DNA from 3 places in the Alteromonas sp. PRIM-21 genome. Region 2 is predicted to be linked to each of the others. Evidence: predicted binding sites of a transcription regulator. Region 2 holds the regulator's gene; each other region holds the start of a gene.
The links. Region 2 encodes LexA, which represses DNA repair genes until DNA is damaged. Its sites were predicted from a motif close to TACTGTATNNNNATACAGTA; they were not measured.

Region 1 (6,456 bases), on a different contig from region 2:
ATCACGCCTCAACACTGCAGCCAAGGCAATTGCAAATGCACAATACCAAGGCGAAACAGTTAATGCGGAAGTAGATATAGAGCTGGTCCAACAAGCCTTCAATTTGTTATTTAATGATTCCGTCATGACAGTACCAGAACTGGCAGAACAGGATTTTTCTAATGACGTAAACGGCGGAACGATTAAAAAAACGTATGCCTGTGATCAAGGTGGTAGTGTTGCTTATGACGGCAAAGTATCCGATACCTTAACAGGTACTATCGCCATGAATTACCAAAACTGTTGGTTGTATAGCAATGGCGTTGCTATTTCTGGGTCGACGGCTATTGCCATTGAAAGCGTGTCAGATAGCGCCGCGAAATACAGTATGTATTTCGACAGTCTGACATGGACTATCGAAGGTGTACCTTATACTTTGTCTGGCGTTGTCTCAATTGATGAAAGCTTCAATGAAACTAACGGTAGCTATCACGTAGATACCAGCCAACATGTGGCGTTCACTATTGGCGCAGAGCAATATAAATTAACGGGGAATTACGACATATCTGATTCACCCAATGAAAGCCTTAACCATGCTGAATTAGACTTCTATGTTGGCTCTAAAGGTAAACTAGCTGTCGAAGCAGAGGCCCCTGAGTATTTATGGCCATACATGTACGATGGCGAAGTAGTAGTAGCGGGTGATAAAACTGCAACCTTACTTTTCGAACAAAGCACTATTCGTTATTTAGAAGATACAGATAACGACGGTACCTACGACCTAGGTACATTTATAATTGATGGCCATGATTTAATTAGTGGTAACCTTGCAGACAGATCACTTGTCGCTATTGCTGACATGTCCATGCCACCCACTGTCTATGCACCTGATTTTTATACCTGGGACTCAGTAGACACGACGACACCCATTACTGTTAGCCCTGGCTATTATAATGATAGCGATACAGACTACGAAGATTTAACGGTCAGTTTCCGCTGGTATCTCAATGGCAACTTAGTAGAAGACGTTACAGGAGATACCTTTCCCGCCTATCGCGCTGTATTTAACGATGTAGTAGAAGTGTCAATGGTCGTCTCTGATAGCGCTAACACTGTAGAGTCAGATCGCACTTCAATTACTCTGTCGGATGCACCAGCACAAGTAGCTTTTGAGAATTTACCAGAGTCAGTGTCTCCTGGAGAATATATCGAATTCAGAGCAATTGTGTCTGACCCTGATCTTGGCGACAATCAAGGTGCTCCTACCTTAGTGTCAGCGCCAGCAGGCGCTACCATTAACGAAGATGGATTGATTTCATGGCAAGCGCCGAGTAATCAGTTGTTTAAAACCCAACTTTACGAATTTGGTTTTTCAACTGGCGAAGAAGGTGCTGAAGTAGTCAAAACTGATGTCTCAGTGACTAATAATGAGGTTCAAGAGTTAGCACGCTCGGGTATTGAAGTGCCTAAGATGAACAATTCAATGGTAGTGGGTGATTTCGACCACGACGGCGACAATGAAGTGCTCTCTACCGATTCTGCAAATCGCGTGTTTTTACTGTCTTATCAAAACGGCAGCTACAACCAAACTTGGATGTACCCCTACCAAATCGAGCACGGTGAAACAGTAAAACAAGTTCTCAGTACCGATTTTGATAACGACGATTACCCCGATATTTTAGTGATATCTGAACACGGCGTATCTATCGTTACCGACATTGACGAAGCGGCCACAACGCTTTTTACCACCGACAATTTCATACATAGTGCTGTTCTAGGAGACATAGACAATGATGGTGACGATGAATTGGCCTACCTATATTCATCACGTGATTACGGCGATGCCAATGATGTTGTGGTGGTAGATCTTAATTCGCCAGAATCACCTTTATTTACGTTTACCGCTGAAAATACCTATGAAATTGCTCTGGGTAATGTAGATTCTGACGCTCAGTTAGAACTGGTTACCAATTCTGGTTTGGTTTATGACCTTGATACTGGTGAAAACCAGTGGTTTTTGAACTCAGGATTTGGTAGTCATCACATTGCCGTTGCCGATGTAAATGGCGACGGTATTGATGAAATTGTAGGCGCTGACAGTTGGTCTTACATCTATGTATACTCAGCACAAGACAAGTCTCAAATTACGAGTGTTGAGAATTTTAATACTTGCGACATTAGCGCAGGGAAACTGACTGACGATAGTAACCCTGTATTGCTTGTAGGGGACTGCCAATGGGGCAACGTCCACGCCATGAAGCTGTCTAATAATACGCTCACTTCAGTATTTAGCGTTGATATGGTTGATCACGGTTCAACCTCGCTGACCCTTGGCGATGCCGACAATGATGGCCTTAACGAACTGTTATGGGGCACTGGCACTACTTCTTCTGGAGAGGACTTACTCGTAACGGCAGATGTCACAGCCACTTCTGCAACAATAAAAACGACGGCAACCACACATCAACTAGACAGCTTTAACGCGGCTGGGTGGGCAGATTTGTATCCTGGTGACGAACGTGCTGTTTTCTTCGTGCCGAGTACGGGGAGCGGTTATGACGGCTCCAAGGTCTTACTAATGGAGAACTCAGGGAATTACATTACTAGTGAAGAGATTTCTTCTAACTGGGATAACTCTAGTGTTGCTGTAACTACCGATTACAACAATGACGGTGCTGGTGATTTATTCCTACCTAGTGCAGAAACCTACGATGGCGCCTTCGCCGCAATGCGATTAAATGATTTCTCTATTCAATACGAAATTACAGGCGATTATTCGAATGACGTTTCAGTTATCAAGGCATTTGACTTCAATAACGATGGTTTCGATGATGCAGTGTATGTTGATGGTCGCACACTAAAAGCGGTCGACGTGAACAATCAAGTTATGTTGGCCACTTACACCATGCCTCAATATTTCCGTGATTTCGATATTGTCGCGATGAATGGCAATGTGTATGTGGCGCTTTCTCAAGGCGACGACATAACGCAATTACTTAAGCCAACAACATCAGGTTTCTCTATTCAGGCAAGCGCCGATATTTCTTGCGCGCGCCTTGCCTTTATCAATGCTGATAGTGACGCTGCCGCTGAACTGGCCTGTTATAACAATCAGAACCAATCACTGGTTATATTTGATGTAACTGACACTAGTTTGACTAAGGCATCAGACGTTTCGGTGAGTAAGGTTATTGTAGACATGGTAGCCAATCCAGTAACCGCTACTGAACAGACACTTCTTGTTACAACGGCGCATGACGATGATTGGAGTTACTACGGTGCTTCTGAACTCAGCGAAATGACGGTTGAAGGCATCAGTATTTGGAAAAGCCCTGCGTTGATTGGTCCGGCCCGCAGCCATTCTCTACACGTGAGAAAATCTGCTGAGGGGAGCCTAGAAGTGATGATGGCAACATCTCGTGTAATGTACTGGTTAGGCCGAGTGAATTAAGTAAAACTGCTGGGGCAATTTTGATACTTGTTTTGGCGTTTACATAATTGAGCGGCGACACATCAGTGATGGTGTGTCGCCGCTTTTTGTTTAGTACTTTAATTCTGGCAACGTTCTGTAAAAAACACTCGTTTCAACTTGAGCCATTCATGTAAAAGAGTGGGGACCAATCAATCTCGTTAATAATCAAAACGAGGTAGTGTAATTAAGCGCTTTTGATAATATACTGTCTTTTTGTACAGTTTCGTGTGAGCACGTTAAGAGCAAAGGCAGGTAATGCGAAAAATTATCCACGTCGACATGGATTGTTTTTACGCCGCAGTTGAAATGCGCGACAACCCAGCTTTGCGCAATATTCCCATTGCTATTGGCGGCAGTGCCGACCGTCGTGGTGTTATCTCTACCTGTAATTATCCCGCCCGCAAATTTGGTGTGCGCTCGGCTATGGCAACAGCCTATGCCTTGAAGTTATGTCCAAATCTGACGCTAGTGAAAGGGCGTATGGAGGTGTATGCCGCTGAGTCGCAAAAAATACGTAAGATTTTTGCAGACTATACCGACCTTATTGAACCCCTATCGTTAGATGAAGCCTATCTGGATGTTACTAACAGTGAATTTTGTGGTGGCAGCGCTACGTTAATAGCTGAAGAAATACGTGCTCGTATTGAAAGCGAGTTAGGTCTTACCGCTTCAGCAGGGGTCGCGCCCTGCAAATTCGTGGCAAAAGTAGCCAGCGATGAAAACAAGCCTGACGGTATTTGCGTGATCACGCCCGACAAACTTGATGAGTTTGTACGCGAAATGCCGCTAAAGAAAATTCCAGGCGTGGGCAAAGTTACCATGCAAAAGCTGCAGCGCATGGGGCTTAATACCTGCAATGACGTTCGTAAGTATCCTTTCGAACGCATCCAAAAAGAACTGGGTAAGTTCGGTAGTGTACTGTGGGAACGGGCTCATGGCATCGATGAGCGCGAGTTGTCAGTATCTCGAGAACGCAAGTCTATAGGCGTAGAGCGAACGTTAAGTGAAGATATCCATACTATCGATCAATGTATCGACTTTCTGCCCCACTTATTTGAAAAGCTTCAGGAACGAATGGAAAACCATAAGAAGCGGACGGGCAAGCCTGTGCGTATTCGCACACAAGGCGTAAAGCTAAAGTTTAACGACTTTCAGCTAACTACTGTTGAGCATCGCTGTGCCACGCTAGATGAAGCTTATTTTCGTACATTAATGCAGGAAGCTTTTGAGCGAGCAACAGGACGTGGCATCCGTCTTGTTGGCGTGCATGTAGGCCTCGCCGCCGACCAATCAACACAACAGCTGGTTTTGCCTTTTGAAGGCTACTAATCGTCAATATTTTTTATAATGTAAGTCGTGCACCGTAAGCGCACTATGTATTCTAGAGTGTATTGGTTAGGCAAGTTTCAGATTTTAGTGTTCTAACATGGTTTTTAGAGTACAAAGGTTACAGCGAGAAACAGGGACGGAAAATGCAGATTAGAAAAATTTCTTTTTGGGGCGATATTGCCTTTACTATTTTAGCAAGTGCTGTAGTGATTGCTTGCTTCTTCAACCCTCAATTATTTGTAGAAAATAAGGTTTTGAGAATAATTGTGTTGGTCGGTGGTGGGCTACTGCCTTTGAAGTATGCTCTGAAATCAGCGAGGCATTCTAGAGAGCTGAAGTAAGTCGCCAATATTCGAAGTCTACATTACACGGTCGACACAAAGTATACTGGGTATATGAAGACTAACAGTAATCAACTTTGAGGCATCATGATAGATACAAACCTTAAAACCCCCGGTCGTTACAAGCATTATAAAGGCAATTTATACGATGTTTACGAAGTCGCCACCCACTCAGAAGACGAAAGTAAGTTAGTGGTATATCGGCCGTGCTATGGCGAAAAAGCGTTATGGGTTCGCCCTCTGGATATGTTTTTAGAGTCAGTGGAAAAAGACGGAGAGACACTCCCTCGTTTTGCTTATGTGGGTGATATCCCTAATGACGAAAAAATGATCTAATTGTGAAATTAGGTCATAGTGTAAAAGGTCTTATATAAACAGGCTTCTTACAAGGAAATAATAATGAAAACTGCATCTCGCTTTAGCGCCCACGTTATGGCTGCGTTCTTAGCTGCAAGCCCTTTAATTTATTCAGCGGTTCACCCCGCAAATGCACAAGACAGGTTCGCCGATGTCGAAGTTAAAGCCACAGCGATAAAAGGCTCTGTGCACATGCTTACAGGTGCAGGTGGAAATATTGGTGTATCAGCTGGGGAAGACGGTATTCTTATCATCGACGACCAATTTGCGCCACTGGCTGAAAAGATAGCGGCCCAGCTTGGTGAGCTAGGCAGTGATAAGCCTAAATATGTGATAAACACGCATTATCACGGCGATCACACAGGCTCTAATGCATTTTTCCACAGTCACAAAGGTGCCACCATTCTCGCCCATGAAAATGTGCGCGTTCGGCTAGCTAACGATGAGAAGATAAAACCGGAAGCCCTGCCAACCATTACCTATGAAGATGGGATTAAAATTTACTTTAATGGTGAGACCCTACATGTAATGCATTTAGCAGTAGGACACACTGACGGCGATAGCGTAGTGTGGTTTGAGCAACCCAACGTCATGCACACGGGCGACTTATTCTTCAATGGCCGTTTTCCTTACATCGACCAAGGTGCAGGTGGCAATGTGGAAGGCTACATGGAATCGGTAGAGCAGTTGCTAGCGAAAATAAATGACGAGACGGTTATCATTCCAGGCCACGGCGATATTAGTAACAAGCAAGAATACTCCGCGTTTTTAGCCATGATCAGCGAAACTTTCGACTACGTTAAGACGCTTAAGCAAGACGGCAAAACCCTTGATGAAGTAAAAGCGATGGGCCTAGATGAAAAGTGGGCCGACTGGAGCTGGAACTTTATTACTGAAGAAAAGTGGATAGCTACACTCTACAACGACGCTTAGGCCGCAAATAATAGGGTCAGTGTAAAACGCTACACTATTTTAATT
Region 2 (6,456 bases):
TACGTCGTTACGGCTAGTTCATATTTCTCAAAATAGTGAGCGTGTATTGGGTATATCGGCACAAGACTTACTATGCGGCGCTGTAGAGCTTGGCGATGTTCTAACTCAAGACGCTGAAAGTGACTTTACTTTTGCTATGCAGGCGCACATGGAAGGTGTGGAAACCCATTCATGCCGCCTTCAAATAGCTACCCCTACGCGAACTATTTGGGTGAGCATGATTTCTACGGCAAGCTTTCGTGAAGACGGGATGCTGTATTCAGTGCAAGCATTTCTTTTCGATACCAGCGATCAAAAATATGTTGAAGACAAACTTCACAAAACGAACCAGCGCATGCGCCTGCTATTGGAAGCCTCTGAACTGGGTACGTGGGATTGGAATTTGGCCGCTGATGTAAACCAAGTAAATAAACGTTGGTGTGATATCGTCGGCCTTGAATATGAGTATTATGATACCAGCTCTCGCTTTTTCAGGCAGTTAATTCACCCTGCGGACTATGTAAAAGTAGAAAAGCAATTAAATGAACACATTATTGGCGAAAGCAAGGTTTTCAATACTACCTTTCGCATGAAACATACTAACGGCACGTGGGTTTGGGTTGAAACCTATGGAAAAACCGTGGAATCTGACGTTACGGGTAAGGCTATTCGCGTTGCTGGTATTCATCGCGACATTACCCAGAGAATGGAAAGTGAACTTCATGAGAAAAAGAAAACCCAGCTACTTCAATTTATAAATAAAACCCGTGCCTCTTATCTTCAGAACAACGATTTAACCATGGCCTGCCAAACAGTATTACCTGAGCTCATTGATATCTCGGATAGTCAGTTTGCTTTCATTGGGCAAATGAAAGGCGAAGGCGATGCCTCGAAGCTGTTTATTCATGCTATTTCTGAAATAGTGTGGGACAGCAGTAGCTTCACGCAATACAACGAGTACAAAAAGCGGAACTTGTATTTCGCTAGCTTTGATAACCTTTTTGGTACCACGATTTTAACCGGTGAGGTAACGATAAGTAATACCTCAGGAAGTCATCCAAACTCAAAAGGGGTGCCGCAAGGGCACCCCCGCATTAGTCGGTTTTTAGGGCTACCGATTAAGGTTAAAGATAGAGTAGTGGGCATGATTGGTTTAGCCAATAAATTCGAGCCCTACGCCTTAGATGATGCAGAGTTTTTACAACCTTTATTAGACGCATTAGCAGGTCTTTTCTATGCGGTAGAGCTGGAAGAAGCGCGTGCGATAGCTGAAGAGAAGTTGCGTAAGCTGGCTATGACTGATTCGCTAACTGGGCTGTACAATCGGCGAGCTTTTGTTGATAAATGCCATCAACTCTCTGCACAAAGCAATAGAGTGAGCGTAGCGGTAATCGATATAGACCACTTTAAAAAAGTTAACGATACTTATGGACATGATGCAGGGGACCAAGCCCTAATTTCAGTAGCCCACCTAATAGAAGAATATTATGTGGAGCCCGATATTGTTTCACGTCTTGGTGGAGAAGAGTTTGCGATAGTAGCAATTTCAGACAACAAAAAAGACGAAGAAATGCGATTTAACAAACTTCGAGAGGCTGTTGAAAAAACAGAAGTTAGATACAAGAAAGACACGATATCTGTAACAATAAGTATTGGTGCCGTTTTTGCTGAGGATAGCTTGAACCTTGACTTTAGTGGGTTACTTTCAAAAGCTGATAAACTGCTATATACGGCGAAAAAGAATGGCCGAAATCAAGTTATTCTTGAGTGACGACTAATACCGTGAGTATTTTCTTAGTTAGTTTCATAAATTTTCCATTGTAATTAATGAATTAAGTTTTATTTGTAGGGTAATTAACATCTGCCCAAAATTACACTAAGCGTTGAGCGTGTCAGTTTCGTGATAATGGGGTTACGAAATGGCTACATTTTTTATAGGAAATAAAGAATGTTAAAAGCACCTAGAGCTTTTCTCACAAGGCTTACTACTTGTTATTTGTTTTTAGGTGTATATACTTACAGGAACTGTATGAACAGACAGGTCTTTTATGCGCCCACTCACAGCTCGACAAACTGAAGTTTTAGAACTTATTAAAACAACCATGCAAGAAACGGGAATGCCGCCTACGCGTGCGGAAATTGCTCGTCAACTTGGTTTTCGTTCTGCCAACGCAGCAGAAGAACATTTGAAGGCATTGGCGCGTAAGGGCGTAATTGAAATTTTGCCTGGTACCTCTCGTGGTATTAAGCTAAATATCCCCCTTGAGGACACCGCACCAGAAGAAGAAGGTCTGCCTCTAATCGGGCGCGTGGCGGCTGGTGAGCCAATTTTGGCACAAGAGCATGTAGAATCTCACTACAAAGTCGACCCTGCTTTGTTTCAGCCTCAGGCAGACTTTTTACTTCGTGTAAACGGCATGAGTATGAAGGACATAGGTATCTTGGATGGCGATCTTCTTGCTGTACATCGCACGACTGATGTCCACAACGGTCAGGTAGTTGTAGCGCGGGTGGATGAAGACGTTACGGTTAAGCGTTTAGAAAAGCGCGGTCGTGAAGTATTACTTCATGCTGAAAACGAAGAGTTTTCGCCAATTAAAGTAGACCTTGCTAATGAGCCTTTTGCTATAGAAGGTATTGCCGTGGGTGTGATAAGAAACGCCGACTGGATGTAAGGTTTTAGCATCTTCAATCAAAAGCGGCGTATTAGCCGCTTTTTTTATGTCTTTTAGTACCAAATTTTAGTTAATTTTCTTAGTTTAGCGTTTATTGGTATGTTTCAAAATTATGAAATATGACATCACCATTGTATGAAAGATATGCGCTATTTGGCCCGAGTATAGAGTGGCTAAAGCACATTTATTATTTGAAAGTTTGTTTGAAAAACACGACAAGTGATGTGTTAACTGTTGATTTTGTGACCAAATAAAGCTTCATCCTTATCAACTCCCCGTTCAAAATGCGCGTTTGATTTTTTAAGCGCCGTCAGCACGCCTAATACCCACTCTACCAAAATTGTAACGCAACCCTGCCACATAAAATGATTAAAAATTAACCTCTTCATTAAATTTTTAATAGAAAAGACTAGACGGCACGGCATTATTGCGCAATTCTTATACAGAGATTAACAAAATAATAACAATGACTCTAAATTTGTTTTACAAGTTGAGGTGATGGGTCAATCGTTCGCAAACCATTTGGTAGGGCAGCGCGCAAAATAATCAGCGTTTTTGGTCTTGCTATTACGGAGGTGCTGAGTGAAACAACTAACGACCGTTTTCGCAAAGTGGTGTTCAACAATACCGTTTTTGCTTTTTTCCCCGTTACTTCTTGCGCAAGAAGTCAGTGAAGAAGTCTCTTCTCTTAATTTAAGACGCGGTGCCACCGACATCAGCGGGCAGGTTTATGATCTGCATATGCTGATGTTCTTTATATGCGTAGGGATTGCGGTAGTCGTGTTTGGGGTGATGTTTGCCTCAATGTATCTTCATCGGAAGTCTCGTGGCGCTAAGCCCGCTAACTTTCACGAAAACGTGAAGGTTGAAATAGCATGGACCGTTGTTCCTTTTCTTATTCTAATTTTTATGGCTGTGCCGGCGGCGAACACGCTTATTGCAATGGAAGATACGTCTGAGCCTGACATGACAGTGTTAGTCACGGGCTCTCAGTGGAAATGGCACTACAAGTACATGGACAGCGACGTGGAATTTTACTCACTGCTTGCTACTCAGCGTGAGCAAATAGAGAACAAATTCCAGAAAACAGACAATTACTTGCTTGAAGTTGACCGTCCGTTAGTCATTCCAACTGGGAAAAAAGTACGTTTTCTTATTACCTCTGACGACGTTATCCATTCGTGGTGGGTTCCAGATTTTGCCGTTAAAAAAGATGCAAACCCAGGCTTTATTAACGAGTCATGGGCCAAGGTCAATGAGCCGGGCATTTATCGCGGGCAGTGCGCAGAACTTTGCGGAAAAGACCATGGCTATATGCCAGTAGTGGTTATCGCTAAAGAGCCAGCAGAATTTGATAAATGGATGGGCGAACAAGAAGAAATTGTTCGCAAAGCCAAAGAAGAAGAGCAACGCCTACTTTCTATGAATATGTCCATGGATGAATTGATGAAAGAAGGCGAGCGCGTTTACAACGCCACGTGTGCAGCGTGCCATATGCCAAATGGTGAGGGTTTACCAGGTGTATTTCCGGCACTTAAAGGCAGCAAGATGGCGTTAGAAGATCAGCAAGGTCACATCGACATTGTCCTGCATGGTAAGGCGGGCACAGCTATGCAGGCGTTTAGCAAAATGCTGAGCCTTAAAGAAATTGCTGCGGTTGTCACTTACGAGCGCAATGCGTGGGGCAATAACACTGGCGATATGGTTCAAGCCAAAGACGTTAATGCAGTGGCAAACGGAAACTAGGAGCAGACAAATGAGCAAAGCAACTGAAGTTATTTCGCCAGATACCTCTGCGTCTCACATTGGTCAAGTAAATGGTGGGCACGCACAGGGCGATCACCTACATGATGACCATGAACACCACAACCATATTCCGAAAGGAGTAACGCGCTGGCTGTTTACTACTAACCATAAAGACATTGGTACACTTTACTTGTGGTTTGCCTTCATTATGTTTTTAGTTGGCGGCGCAATGGCCATGGTTATTCGCGCTGAACTGTTTCAGCCAGGCCTACAAATTGTAGAACCAAATTTCTTCAATCAAATGACCACTGTTCACGGGCTTATCATGGTGTTTGGTGCTGTAATGCCCGCCTTTACAGGGCTCGCGAACTGGCTTATTCCAATGATGATTGGCGCCCCAGATATGGCATTGCCGCGCATGAATAACTGGAGCTTTTGGATTTTACCTGGCGCCTTTTTGATTCTGCTTAGCTCGCTATTTATGGAAGGTGGTGGCCCTGCCTTTGGTTGGACTTTCTATGCGCCGCTCTCAACAACCTATAGTGGCGATTCCACCGCGCTGTTCGTGTTCTCTGTTCACATTATGGGTATCTCATCCATTATGGGTGCGATTAACGTGATAGTAACTATTTTCAATATGCGTGCGCCAGGCATGACTTGGATGAAAATGCCGCTATTCGTGTGGACGTGGCTTATCACTGCATTTTTGCTTATTGCCGTTATGCCGGTACTCGCCGGTGCAGTGACCATGGTATTAACAGACAAGTTCTTCGGAACCAGTTTCTTTGATGCCGCAGGTGGTGGCGACCCAGTTATGTTCCAGCACATTTTCTGGTTTTTCGGGCACCCCGAGGTCTACATCATGATCTTGCCTGCTTTCGGCATTATTTCGCAAATTGTCCCTACCTTTTCTAGAAAGCAGCTGTTTGGCTATGCCTCTATGGTGTACGCCACGGCGTCTATCGCTCTACTTTCTTTTGTAGTTTGGGCTCACCATATGTTTACCACGGGCATGCCGGTGTACATGGAAATGTTCTTTATGTTTGCCACCATGCTTATCTCTGTGCCCACTGGGGTTAAGGTGTTTAACTGGGTGGCGACCATGTGGCGTGGTTCACTAAGCTTTGAAATGCCAATGATGTTCGCTATTGCCTTCATTGTTCTGTTTACCATCGGTGGGCTATCAGGACTAATGCTGGCGATAACACCTGTGGATTTCCAATATCACGATACCTATTTTGTAGTGGCTCACTTTCACTATGTTCTGGTAACTGGGGCGGTCTTTTCAATTATGGCGGCCGTGTATTACTGGCTGCCTAAATGGACAGGCAAAATGTACGACACTACTTTGGCTAAATGGCATTTCTGGTGCTCTTTAGTATCGGTAAATGTGTTGTTCTTCCCTATGCACTTTGTTGGTTTAGCGGGTATGCCACGTCGTATTCCTGACTATGCATTACAGTTCGCTGATTTCAATAAATGGATAAGCTTGGGGGGCTTCGCTTTCGGTTTATCTCAGCTTATCTTCCTTGCCCTGCTTATTAAAGCGTGTAAAAAGCAAGGTGAAGCGGTATCGGCGCAAGTTTGGGATGGCGCAGAAGGGTTGGAATGGGAAATTCCATCCCCTGCTCCTTATCACACGTTTGAAACGCCGCCTGTCGTGAAGTAACGATAGGTGGGGTTTGTGAATTAGCCATTCTTGTAAAGCGCTAGGCAGTAACGGTAAGGATGGCATTCACATATTGCTGACGGTGAAGTAGGTAAGCGGCTACACAAGCGTTTACCAAGCTTCACTTTTGAAGTTACCCGGAGGTTGCGTGATGTCACAGCAAAGTGCAAATAACAAAATGGTTATCAAGCTTGTTGCTATTGTCATTGGCATGTTTGGCTTTGGCTTCGCCTTGGTTCCTTTGTATGACGTATTTTGTGACGTAGCGGGCATTAATGGCAAAACCGAGAACACGGCAGCCGTCTACCAATCAGTTGAGATTGATGAATCGCGAGAAGTGACCGTAGAGTTTATTACTCGTACAAATACCGGTATGCCGTGGGAGTT
Region 3 (6,456 bases), on a different contig from region 2:
GAAGGCAAATCGCCGGTATCGCCAGCGGTTCGCCTCATACAAATGCTTTCGCATTTAGCACCATCATTAGTACTCAGTGCGCTAATGGTTTTGATATTGGCGTTTACACATGGCGCTGTTGCTGCTGGTATAGCGCTACTCGGCGCTATTATTTTAATGTTGGCTCAACAAACTAAAGCCAAAAAAGATTGGCACGGACTACTTGCGCTTAGTCCTGAAAGCTACGCAAATGAAACTGTGTCACAAACCTACTTTCCTGATCCACCTCATATAAGCCAGGCTAAACTCGCGCTAGGCTGTGAACTTGCGAGAAATCGCACGGCGTTAACCCGAATTAAAGATGCATCAACAGGTCTTGAGAACATAGCTAATACAACCCACCATCAGGCAGAAAGTACTAGCGCCGCCGTTGTACAGCAAAATCAAGCCACTCAGCAAATAGCGTCTGCCGTGACGCAAATGAGTCAGGCTATTCAAGAAGTGGCTGAGCGGGTTGAAGGAAATGCGAAAAGTGCTAAAACAGCCGCAGCTAACGTAGAAACAGGTAACCAAAAAGCTGAACAAGCCATGCAGGCAATTGTTGCTTTACGCGAGGCGGTAGAGTCAATTTCAACAACGGTAACTGAGCTCGCTCAGTCAACCAGCGATATAGGTGAAGCGGCCAACATTATATCCACCATTGCCGAGCAAACTAACCTGCTTGCGCTTAATGCTGCCATTGAAGCAGCTAGGGCAGGTGAGCAGGGAAGGGGGTTTGCGGTTGTTGCCGATGAAGTACGTACACTGGCTTCGAAAACCCGTGAATCAACCGACAAAATCCACAATATCATCAGTGAACTGGCTGAGCGTTCTGATCGCGCTGTGCGGGTATCTACAGAAGGGCTAGCTTCAGCAGAGCACGGCAGCATAATCGTGGAAGAAACACGTGGGGCATTATTTGAAATAAATAATGCGGTGAAAGGTATTGCTGATGCTACGGTAGAGATGTCTTCTGCTGTAGAAGAGCAAAGCACGGTGGCAGAGCATATTAACCAGCAGTTAGTGGAAGTGGCTGATGGCGCTTCTGAAACTCAGCGCTCCTCTGAGGCATCGCTAGCAGCGAGCCACGATTTACGCGCTACGGTAAATCAAGTTCACGAGCTGATTTTGCGTTTCAGTACAGACAAGCGGGTAGGAGAGTAGCCCTCTCCCCCCGTGTGGGCTTCGCCTAGTTCGTATTGAGTCCAGCATGTAGGCCGCGTTTATAGGCGGCGACGGCTGGGAACAGAGAAACTAAGTAGGTGCACCCTAGTATAAGTAAAATGATAATAACGCTGCTTTGCCCAAACAGCGGACTACTCAAAAACAATCCATAGGTGCTGCTTAACCAGGGTTTTAGCACGCTCATTAACCCGGCCACCAAACCTAAGCTTAGCAAAGCACTCAACATAGTAAGCAGCATAGCTTCAATTTGTATGAGTAGCAGTAAGGTAAATGGCCCTGCGCCTATAGTTCGTAACACGGCAATTTCTTGATAACGCTCACGCATAGTTGCAAGTAGCATAGTCGCAAGCCCAATTAGCGCGCATATAACGATAAGGCCAGATAACCCAAGCAATAGCGACTCTACATTTCCCATAATTTGCCAAAGCTCAGCGAGTGCCATTCCCGGTAGTATAGCCATAAGCGGCTCTTTCTTACTTTGGTTGATTTGGTACTGCAGCTGTAACGCTGTAACGCGATGCTTTAGCCCAAGCATCACAACTGATACTGACTCTGGGGCAAAGGCTTCGCTGTTGTATGTCTCATGTTCACCGGTATGCTCGTCGTGCTCGTGCTCGTCTGCGGTGGATTTATTACTCGATTTACGGCCTAACATTGAAGTGGGCGAATGCTTAGGCCCTGTGTGGGCTTCTTCAAGCCCCTGCAAGGTGACATACACCGCCTTATCTACCGGGGTGCCCGTTTTATCTAAAATTCCGGAAATAGTAAAAGGGTGGTCGTCGTGATTATTGAATGAGACACTGCCTAAACCGTGAGAAATAATAATTTTATCACCCACTTCATATCCCAATGATTCCGCTATATCAGCACCAACTACCGTAGATAGTGGCTGTGTAAATGTCGCTCCATCAGATAGCTGTAGTGACTGCATGTCACCGTATTTAAAGTGGTCAAAGAAGCTGTTGGTCGTACCTACCACCCTAAAACCTCGGTGAGTATCACCTAAAGAGAGTGGAATGAGCCACGACACCTGTTTGTTAGATTTAAGCGATGCAACACTCTTATATTCAATGCCCTTAGTGGGGGTTCCTATATTAAACACCGACGACAATAGTAGATTAAGCTGGCCGCTTGGAGCACCAACGATAAGGTCGACGCCGGACACTGTACGCGTAAAGCTGGTTTTCACTTGGCTGCGAATAATATCAACGCATAAAAGTAAACTAATGCTGATGGTAATGCTTAACAGCGTAAGTATTGCCGTTGTTTTCCTGCGCTTTAGACTTTCAATAGCAATGGTACTTAGCATTACGCACGCTCCTTTGCTTGTTCGATGCCACCGAATGAGGACATTGCGTGGTTCGTACTTGGGCTCAGATCACTGATACTGCAATGACGGTCAAAATAGCTCTCCATTGCTTTATCATGGCTAACGAAAATCATGGTGCTCTTACCTGCAACATCTTTTAACAACGACATAAAGCTATCTCGCGCATCACTATCTAACGCCGAAGTCGGTTCATCGACAATTAATAACTGTGGGTCATTAATAAGCGCTCGGGCTATTGCTACGCGCTGCTGCTGGCCAATACTTAAGGCATCGGCCTTCGCGTGTAGTACTTGTGAAGGAAGCTGTAGCTTGTCGAGTAAATGAAGAAGTTTATCATCTCCTGCCGTTTTACTTATTTTACTAGTTGCGAAGTACACTGCAGCGTTAATATTTTGTGCTACAGAAAGATACGGAATAAGATTGAACTGCTGAAAGACAACGCCAATATTGCGTGCTCTAAACTTATCTCGCTGACGGTTTGATAAGGAAGAGAATGGCTGCGATAACAAGGTTATGTCGCCTTGGGTGGGTGTCAAAGTACCGCATAGTAAATTAAGCAATGTACTCTTTCCGCTACCCGAAGGGCCTGATAGAAAAACATGTTCACCTTGTGGCACCTGCCATGCTTCTATATCTATGACGGGCGGGCTTTCTTTACTGTACGAAAACTGTAAATTATTTACTACAATTGCTAGGTTGCACTCTTCTATTAATGCGTTGTGCTTTTCAGACACTGCGTTGTGCTGGGAATGAGTGCTATTGTTTTTATTGATGGTATTCACGCTAAGCCCGACCTGTATATATGTCTTATGTTCACATTAGCAAAGGCGGTACTTTGTTTCTTACTTGTTTACCAACCTATTTCAGTCAGCAAGAAGCAAGTAACGGGAGGTAGTACCGCTTTAAAGTGATGTTATCAAATAACATCACTTTGCGAAGTTATGTTATCAGAACTTACGCATTTAAAGCGGCAGTTGCTCTTACTTATTGTTCATCATAACGACATAAAGGGCGAGTTGAGCTACGATTGTCAGCCGTTGGCCTGTAGCTTTACTACTTCTGCGCTTTCATCTTCTAATACGCTTTCTGCTGTAGCGCCTTTAAAGATTTTGCCGACTTTATCTTTGTTTTTCGCCAGCATAATTGTGAGTTCTTCAACTACGCTATCGTCTAGCTTTATGCCCATTGCGTGAATATAGTCAGCAAGGTTATCTGCTGCATCAAGCATCTTATCGTACTGATCCGCTTCTTTTTTGTCGGTAGTTACCAATTTTTCTACCCCTTTGTGCGTAACAACATACTGTGTGGTAATGGCCATGGTAGGTCCCCTGTTTATTAAAGACCCGAAAACTGTACAGTAAAATACTGTATAAATAAACAGTAAATAGAAAATATTCTTGTCATTATCGGTAACATTGCTGCTGATTATACTTTAGTGTAGTTTGGGAGCTTCATGTACGCTTGGATTCAAAGTCCTCGGAAACCGTAAATTAGTAATTTATTTCAGCGTCCTAAATACCTGGAACAGTAGAAATGTAGTGTTCATAAGCACACTCTCGAAAAAAGGAACTCTAAAGTTATGGTAGTGAGTGAAGCTGTTCAGCAAAATATTCAGGCTATCGACGCAATCGAAGCAGTCCCTTATATAATGCAAATATTAGCCAGTAGCTTAGATTTGCGTTTTATCTGTGTTGCGAGAGTCACCGAAGAAGCATGGACAATGTGTGCCGTATTAGATAATGCCGAATTTGGTCTAACGCCTGGCGATCATTTGGAAATTGAAACTACCTTTTGTAGAACCGTCAGAGCTAGCAAAAAACAGATAGTGATTAATCATGCATCTGCCGATAGTGAATATTGTGATAATCCCATTCCTATTATGTATGGCTTTGAAAGTTATTTCTCCTACCCCATATACGATGCAAATGGTAACTTTTTCGGAACGCTTTGCGGCCTAGACCCAGAGCCTAGGGAGTTACGCAACGAACTTGTTCACGGGCAAATTAGCGCTTTCGCTAAACTTATATCTAGTCAAATTTTATTAAAAGACCAGATGGAGCGTTCACAGGCACAGCTAACCGATGCAAGAAATATTGCTCGCCTTCAAGAGCAGTATATCGCTATTTTAGGCCACGATATTCGGACCCCTTTATCTTCCATTCAAATTGGTATCAGCTTTCTTGACGACATAATAAAAGACAGTCAAATAGCCAGCACTGTTCAAGTACCTGTATTTAAAGCTGTGTCGAGAATGAAAAATAGTGTGCAGAGGATGGCGCGTTTAATTGAAGATGCGATGGACTTTACTCATAGCCGAATGGGCGAAGGCTTACCTGTGAAAATGGCCGAAGCAACCAGTTTAACGCAACAATTGAATTACACGGCTGAAGAGCTAGCTACTAATTACCCTAATTGCACTATCAGAACGCATATTGATATCACCGAGCAGTTGGTCTGTGATGAAAAGCGGGTGTGTCAGCTTTTATCGAACTTGTTGAAAAACGCTCTGGTTCACGGCGACCAGGCGTATCCGGTATATGTGAAAGTCATCACCAACCGAAGCGATTTCATTCTCAGTGTGCGAAATAGCGGTACACCAATATCTGATGAGTCTAAGGCGCGTCTTTTTCAGCCTTTCTGGCGTAAAGAAAGCAGTGTAAAAAACGACGGGTTAGGGTTGGGGTTATTTATCGCATCAGAAATTGCAAGAGCGCACCAAGGTTCACTGAGCGTGACTTCTGATTTTAACGGCACAGAATTTACCTTTTGCTTTCCTTTAATCCGTGTTTCTTCTATTCCACATGAAAGCGTTTCGCATTAACCGCGAAACGTTATTGGTACAAACTACTTAAATAATGACAAGCGCAAAATGATTGCAAAAGTTGATTAATGCTTGTGCAACGATGTTTGTGTGCGTATAATGCGCGCCCTTACAGCCATCCCAATTCGTTCCTTGTCTCCATACAGTCGGCTGTACTGTCGAGGCTACAACCGTAAGGAGCTATAATGCGTCATTACGAAATCGTATTTATGGTTCACCCTGATCAGAGTGAACAAGTACCTGGTATGATCGAGCGTTATACTACTATCCTAAAGCAAGACGGTGGTCAGATTCATCGTTTAGAAGATTGGGGCCGTCGTCAACTGGCTTACCCAATTGAAAAGCTGCACAAAGCCCACTACGTACTAATCAATGCTGAAGCGTCTGCAGAAGCTGTTGATGAGCTGGAAAATGCTTTCCGTTTCAACGACGTGATCCTACGTAACATGGTTATGCGCACTAAGACTGCTGTGACTGAGCCTTCTCCAATGATGAAAGAAGAGCCTCGTCGTGAGCGTCGTGACGATTCTGCACCTCGCCAAGAGCGCGCGGAAAAGAAAACTGAAACCACTGAAGACAACGCTTAAGGAGATCACCCATGGCTCGTTTTTTCAGACGTCGTAAGTTCTGCCGTTTCACTGCAGAAGGTGTGACTGAGATTGATTACAAAGATATCGCTACTCTTAAGAACTACATCACTGAGAGCGGTAAAATTGTCCCTAGCCGTATTACTGGTACAAGCGCAAAATATCAGCGTCAGCTGTCTTCTGCGATCAAGCGCGCACGTTTTCTTGCGTTGCTTCCGTACACTGATTCACACAAGTAATTTGGCGAATATAAGGGTTAGCTAAGATGAATATCATCCTACTAGATAAAATCGCCAACCTTGGCGGCCTGGGCGACCAAGTGACTGTTAAGTCTGGTTACGCTCGTAACTTCCTTTTCCCACAGGGTAAAGCGGTTCCTGCAACTAAAGACAACGTTGAAAAGTTCGAAGCACGTCGTGCTGAGCTTGAAGCGAAAATTGCTGAGCAACTAGCTGCTGCTAACGCACGCGCTGAAAAAGTTGCTGAGCTTGCTGAAGTTACAATCGCAGCTCCTG

Region 1: the regulator LexA is predicted to act here: its motif matches at 3,655-3,674, upstream of dinB (DNA polymerase IV).
Region 3: the regulator LexA is predicted to act here: its motif matches at 3,897-3,916, upstream of IW644_RS16170 (YebG family protein).

The regions. Positions count from the first base shown of each region.
Region 1 covers NZ_JADOEK010000011.1:69,413-75,868, forward strand. The annotation lists gene IW644_RS15325 (FG-GAP repeat domain-containing protein) at 1-3,430, shown strand, start outside; gene dinB (DNA polymerase IV) at 3,707-4,780, shown strand; gene IW644_RS15335 (hypothetical protein) at 4,924-5,121, shown strand; gene IW644_RS15340 (DUF1653 domain-containing protein) at 5,209-5,457, shown strand; gene IW644_RS15345 (MBL fold metallo-hydrolase) at 5,521-6,411, shown strand; gene IW644_RS15350 (VF530 family protein) at 6,451-6,456, opposite strand, start outside.
Region 2 covers NZ_JADOEK010000008.1:115,805-122,260, forward strand. The annotation lists gene IW644_RS12565 (sensor domain-containing diguanylate cyclase) at 1-1,750, shown strand, start outside; gene lexA (transcriptional repressor LexA) at 2,028-2,654, shown strand; gene coxB (cytochrome c oxidase subunit II) at 3,237-4,400, shown strand; gene ctaD (cytochrome c oxidase subunit I) at 4,411-6,069, shown strand; gene IW644_RS12585 (cytochrome c oxidase assembly protein) at 6,221-6,456, shown strand, end outside.
Region 3 covers NZ_JADOEK010000012.1:92,188-98,643, forward strand. The annotation lists gene IW644_RS16155 (methyl-accepting chemotaxis protein) at 1-1,182, shown strand, start outside; gene IW644_RS16160 (ABC transporter permease) at 1,208-2,512, opposite strand; gene IW644_RS16165 (ABC transporter ATP-binding protein) at 2,512-3,315, opposite strand; gene IW644_RS16170 (YebG family protein) at 3,564-3,851, opposite strand; gene IW644_RS16175 (GAF domain-containing sensor histidine kinase) at 4,113-5,354, shown strand; gene rpsF (30S ribosomal protein S6) at 5,540-5,941, shown strand; gene rpsR (30S ribosomal protein S18) at 5,953-6,180, shown strand; gene rplI (50S ribosomal protein L9) at 6,207-6,456, shown strand, end outside.